2 regions of the Idiomarina sp. 29L genome follow, and region 1 is predicted to be linked to the other one. Evidence: riboswitches for the same ligand, from Rfam matches in the RefSeq annotation. Region 1 holds a riboswitch; the other holds the start of a gene.
The links. A riboswitch is a leader RNA that binds a small molecule or an ion and turns the genes downstream of it on or off. The one in region 1 is predicted to bind thiamine pyrophosphate.
Positions count from the first base shown of each region.

Region 2: another riboswitch for thiamine pyrophosphate. It lies ahead of thiC (phosphomethylpyrimidine synthase ThiC); the one in region 1 lies ahead of EST55_RS11825 (TonB-dependent receptor).

Region 1 covers NZ_SDJS01000005.1:230,781-233,992, forward strand. The annotation lists gene ubiD (4-hydroxy-3-polyprenylbenzoate decarboxylase) at 1-1,200, shown strand, start outside; gene fre (NAD(P)H-flavin reductase) at 1,201-1,902, shown strand; TPP riboswitch at 1,943-2,041, shown strand; gene EST55_RS11825 (TonB-dependent receptor) at 2,091-3,212, shown strand, end outside.
Region 2 covers NZ_SDJS01000001.1:413,731-416,942, forward strand. The annotation lists gene thiC (phosphomethylpyrimidine synthase ThiC) at 1-1,198, opposite strand, end outside; TPP riboswitch at 1,290-1,403, opposite strand; gene EST55_RS02040 (SCO family protein) at 1,456-2,115, opposite strand; gene EST55_RS02045 (formylglycine-generating enzyme family protein) at 2,112-2,885, opposite strand; gene EST55_RS02050 (multicopper oxidase domain-containing protein) at 2,896-3,212, opposite strand, start outside.

The DNA.
Region 1 (3,212 bases):
TTAAAAGAGCCGGAGCCACCGAAAGGCTTCCGAGATGCGTTGAATTTGTTGCCTACCTACAAGAAAGTGCTGAGTATGTCGCCGAAAAAACTGAAAAAGGCGCCGTGTCAGCAGGTCGTCATGAGCGGTGACGAGGTCGACTTAACTAAGTTACCTATTCAGCATTGTTGGCCGGGCGATGTAGCGCCGTTAGTCACATGGGGGCTTACGGTGACTCGGGGACCACATAAAGAGCGCCAGAACTTAGGTATTTATCGCCAGCAACTTTTGGGACCGAATAAGCTCATTATGCGTTGGCTGTCGCATCGTGGCGGCGCGCTGGACTTTCAGGAGTGGTGCCAGCAGCATCCTGGGGAAAAGTTCCCGGTTTCCGTTGCATTAGGCGCTGACCCCGCCACGATTTTAGGTGCGGTGACGCCCGTACCGGATAGCCTTTCTGAATACGCCTTTGCTGGCTTGCTGCGCGACAGTAAAACCGAAGTGACACAGTGCCTAAGCAATGATTTACAAGTTCCGGCGCACGCAGAAATTATTCTGGAAGGTTACATTGAGCCGGGTGAAACAGCGCCCGAAGGGCCGTACGGTGACCATACCGGCTACTATAACGAAGTGGATGAGTTTCCGGTGTTTACCGTGACTCATGTCACCCATCGTAAAGACCCGATTTACCACAGCACTTATACCGGTCGGCCGCCAGATGAGCCCGCAGTATTGGGTGTGGCTTTGAACGAAGTTTTCATTCCGTTACTGCAAAAGCAGTTTCCGGAAATTGTCGATTTTTATCTGCCGCCGGAAGGCTGTTCGTACCGTTTAGCCGTAGTTACTATGAAGAAGCAGTACTCAGGCCATGCCAAGCGGGTGATGATGGGCGTCTGGTCGTTCTTGCGTCAGTTTATGTACACCAAGTTCGTGATTGTGTGTGACGACGATGTGAATGCACGTGACTGGAAAGATGTAATTTGGGCAATGACGACCCGAATGGATCCGGCGCGTGACACTACATTGGTTGAGAATACGCCAATTGATTACCTCGACTTCGCCTCTCCGGTGTCGGGTCTTGGCTCAAAAATGGGCATGGACGCAACCAACAAATGGCCCGGTGAAACTGACCGCGAATGGGGCGAGCCTATTGTCATGAGTGAAGAAGTTAAGCAGCGTGTCGACCAGCTGTGGGACGAACTGAACATTATGGAGTCGTGAATGAGTCAACAAATGACCTGTAAAGCCGAAATTTCGCGCCAGTTAGCGGACGCTGTGTGGGAAGTGCGTTTGCAGTTGCCGCAGCCGGTTGAGTTTAAAGCAGGCCAATATATGATGGCGGTTATGGGCGAGAGAGATAAGCGACCTTTTAGTATCGCATCATGCCCATCGAAGGAAAGTGAGTGGTTACTTCATGTAGGAGCGACGCCAGACAACGCCTATGCGATGGAAGTGTTGGATAAAATACGCGCAGAGGGAGAGCTGGAAGTCGACGGACCCGACGGCATTGCGTTTTATCGACAAGACAGCGATAAGCCTGCTGTCATCATTGCCGGCGGTACGGGCTTTTCTTATGCTTATTCAATTTTACAGCAACATTTACGAGCAACGCCGGAGCGTCCATTAACGTTATATTGGGGCGCAAAGAGCCTGGCCGATTTGTACCTGCATGACGAGCTTGAGCAATTAGCAAAACAATATGAACACTTTGACTATCACCCGGTGGTTGAAGACGCCGCTGGCGACTGGCCGTATTCTATTGGGTTAGTCCACCAGGCGGTAATGGCGCGTCAACAGGACTTGCAAGACTGTGAAGTTTACATGGCAGGCCGTTTTGAAATGGTGCGCGTTATTAGAGACGATTTTGTCGCTCAAGGCGTACTGTTAGAAAACCTTTACGGTGACGCTCTGTCGTTTATTTAAAGACAATTTGTTAATGCAATAAGCTGCGTTATACTGACGCCGCTTTACCAAGGGGTGCCGGCAACGGCTGAGATGCGAAAGCGAACCCTTTAAACCTGATCCGGTTAATACTGGCGTAGGGATGGTAGAAAACCCGTCTAATACAGCCTTACCGGATCGTTTCTGACTTTGTTTTGAGGAAATGATCCATGCAAAAATTCACATCTTACTTAGCAGCCAGTATTGGCTTAGCATTATTACAAACGCCGGTTCTGGCTTATGGTCAGGATAACGCCAGCGATTTCGAAATCATTGAAGTCAGCGGCGACTTTCACAAACGCACGCTGAATGAAACCACCAGCAGTGTGTCAATTATGGACCAAAATGCGATGCAGCAGCGTAATGCGCAGCATTTGCAGGATACGCTCAACAGCTTTGCCAACGTCAACTTCTCCGGGGGGACATCGACCGCACGCTTTATCCAGATTCGCGGCATGGGCGAGCGTTCTCAATTTGTTGATCCGATTAGCCCGTCTGTCGGTCTTATTATAGATGGTATTGATTACAGCGGCTTAGGTACGGCCGCCTCGCTTTTCGATATCAACCAGGTTGAGGTATTTCGAGGGCCCCAAAGCGGTCGTTTTGGCGTGAACGCAATGGCAGGCTTGGTGTTGATGGATAGTGTACAGCCCTCGGGTGACTTTAGCGGTCAGTTTGAGTTGTCAGCCGGCAATTACGACGAACGCATGGGGGGCTTAGCATTAGGCGGGCAACTGGGCGTACTGGGTAAGGCTCGCTTTTCTGTCAGTCAGTTTAAGCAAGACGGCTACATTGAGAATACCTATTTAGATCGAGACGACACGAACAATCGGGATGAACTTGGCGTACGGCTTTTGTTGAACACCGAATTTACCAAGAACTGGACGTTAGACACCGTCCTGCACTACAACGATGTTGATAACGGTTACGATGCCTTTAGCCTTGATAACAACCGAACGACGTTGTCAGATGAGCCGGGGTACGATCGCCTGGAAAGTGAAGCGGTAAAAACGACTCTGAATTATCTAGGCTGGGATAACAGCCGGCTTGAGTTGTCAGCCAGTGTTTTAAACGCAGATACTGCTTACGCCTTTGACGAAGACTGGACGTATGTTGGGATTGCTCCTGGTTGGGAGTACTCGTCATTTGATGCCTACCTTCGAGACAGAAAAGACAAAACAGCCGAGGTTAGTTGGTTATCAATCGATCCTGAAGCGTTATTTGGGGTAGCCACTGAGTGGGTAGCGGGAGCCTATTACTATGAAAAAGACGTAGCGCTGACGCGTGATTAC
Region 2 (3,212 bases), on a different contig from region 1:
CATGGCAATGTTTTAGCTGTTCGTCCATGTTTTCCTGAATTTTATGCATGGGGACATGGCCCGGACCTTCAATCATGACTTGTACGTCATATTCCCAGGCTATCGTAGTCAGCTCACCTAAAACACGGAGCTCAGCGAACTGAGCCTTGTCATTGGCATCAGCAATAGACCCCGGACGTAAGCCGTCACCCAATGACAGCGAAACATCATATTTTGCACATATCTCACAAATATCGCGGAAATGTTCGTACAGGAAGCTCTCTTTACGGTGCGCCATGCACCACTTAGCCATAATCGAACCACCGCGCGATACAATACCCGTCACTCGGTTAGCCGTCAGTTCGATAAAGTCATGTAACACGCCCGCATGAATAGTGAAGTAGTCAACGCCTTGCTCAGCTTGCTCCAAAAGCACTTCCTTAAATATCGGCCAGGTTAGGTCTTTGGCGATACCATTAACGCGCTCCAGTGCCTGATAAATAGGAACGGTACCAATGGGAACCGGGCTGTTGCGTAGAATCCATTCTCGGGTTTGGTGAATATTACGTCCGGTCGACAAGTCCATTACCGTATCCGCCCCCCAACGAGTGGCCCAAATCAGCTTTTCAACTTCTTCTTCAATCGATGAACTGACCGATGAGTTGCCGATATTCGCGTTTACTTTCACTAAAAAGTTGCGACCTATGATCATAGGCTCAGATTCCGGGTGGTTCACATTGGCCGGAATAATGGCGCGACCTTTGGCAACCTCATCACGAACAAATTCCGGGGTTACCGGGTTGTCTAAATGCTCCCGACCCATGTTTTCCCGCAACGCAATAAATTCCATTTCGGGAGTCACAATGCCACGGCGCGCATAAGCTAGCTGTGTCACGCCGCTTTTGTCGGCATTTTTAGCCCTTGCGCTTATCCAGCCTGATCGCAGTGGTTTTAGTCCGGTTTTTACATCGACGACTGAGTTAGGGTCACCATAGACACTGGATGTATCGTAAACGTCTACGGGTAAATTGGGGGGGAGCGTTACGCCTGGTGTTGGCTGATGCAAAGTTTCGCTTAAATGAATACGGCGAAATGGCACATGAATATCAGGCTGACTGCCTTGAAGAAATTCACGGGTTGAATTAGGAAAATAGCGGCCCGAAACGGACGTTAAAAACGATTCTGCTTGTTGGCGATTTTGACGATTAGTTGATGACATAGCATTCTCTCCAGCTAAAAAATAACAGGGTTTAGAGATGCTTGTCAGGAGTGTTGAAAGGAACAATAGCACTGAAAAAGGGAGACTCCCTGGCCATTGCTCTCTTGTTCCCTTCGCAGGTATTAGCCTGATCAGGTTCAACGGATCCCGCTTTGCGGTCTCAGCCTGTCACTCTTTAAGTAACGAGGCACTCCGACAAGATTCTTTTTTAGTGGAACAAAATACTTAGCTTATTGCAACAACGAATGCATTATTCATTACTTCTGTGTCAATTTATTAACGACTTTGGCAGCGTCTTCCATTGGCTGGCCTAAGCCTTCAACACGGTGTTGAATAACGCCATTTTCATCGAGCACGGTAATCAGATTGCTGTGGTCAAAATCCCCGTCAGGCCGCTTTCTGTAGCGAACACCCAGCACGGTTGCCAAGGTCCGAATATCTTGATCTTCGCCGTGTAGAAAGATCCATCTATTGCTGTTTAGCTTGTACTGCTTAACGTAGTCAGCCAACGCTTTTGGTGTATCGCGAGAGTTGTCGAAGCTGACCATCACCAGTTTCACTTGCTTTTGAGCTTCGTTACTCAAACTGGTGTACAGACGTTTAGCGTCATTGACGAGAACCGGACAGGCGGTGGTGCAGCTGCCATATATCATTGAGACAATGACCGGCTGCCCTTGTAAGTCAGCTAGTGTCATATGCTCACCTTTGTGTGTTATCCAATGCCCATCAACCTGATACACCGATGAAGAATGCGATACTTTCGCGGCTTTCATGCTGGTGTGGTTTTTATGACTTGCGTGGTTCCCATGTCCAGATTTGTGTTGAGAGTGATCTTGTGCGACTGCCGGAGCCAATGCAAGCAGGGCGCTTGATAGAATCAGTGCCGCATAAGCGGATGGTTTAAATAAGTTGTTCATAATTGGTCTCCGTTGTCGGAATGAATGTCGTAAGCACAGCGAAAACCCATGGTGCTGGTTGAGCTCTGTGGTGCGTAGTCGCTACGAGACTGATAGCGAAAAAATGTGGCGTAATTGGCTTTGGTAAAGCTCGATAAGAAACGCGCTCCATCGCCGCAAGAGCCCGATAATAAGTCGACATCATCACCGTTGGTTAACAGTAACTGATAGTCTTCAACCCACTCGTTAACCCGGTCATACATATGACTGAGCTCAGTGGCATTAATGTCCACGGTTTGTTCGTCGCTTTTCGGTTGGCTGTACCAGGCAAATAAGTTGCGTGCATAATCGTCATCGCTGATGTTTTGTTGCTGACGATATTGAACAGAGGCGTATTCCCATTCATTGAGGCTGGGTAAACGACCACCTTGTGCAGCACAATATTCACGTGCCGCAAACCATGACACATAAGTGACTGGATGATCCGCCTGGCCGTTAGGGTAAGCGTCTTTTTTAGGCCAGTGCTTTAGGTAATTTCCGTCGTGAAACAGGGCAGCGATGTTGTCTCGCTGCCATTTAGGGTGGCTGTTAACAAAGTCGAGAAAAAGTTGGTTAGTGACCGGAGTTGCGTCAAGCATGAAGCTATTAATTTCAATGCTAAGACGTTCCTTGTCCAACAAAACCGGCGGTTCAAACTCGCCACCATTAATACGGACTGGGTCTGAGAGTACTAGCGGTGACGCTGTCAGCGTAGAGAACATAAGTCCCGCAACTCCAAGCCACTTAACCATAACCGTCTCCTTACTTGTCTTTACGTGGACCCGCAATAAGGGCACCAGCAGCGCCAAGCTCAGCATCAGCAAACTCATGATCGACTAGCTTGTAGATGCCTTCTTCTGGTACGACAAACTCGATAGTTGCGCTATTACTTGCGCCGAGTAAAACGGTTTGCATGCCGTACCAATCGTTACGTGGGTCGCCTTCGTACCAAACGCGGTCAAAGATAGCGCCAATAACATGGAAGCTGGAAGTACCAGAAGGTCCTGCATTTAGTACGTGTAAGCGCACACGGTCGCCTTCATCAGCGCGTAATGGCGAGTCACTCAGTGCACCGACAT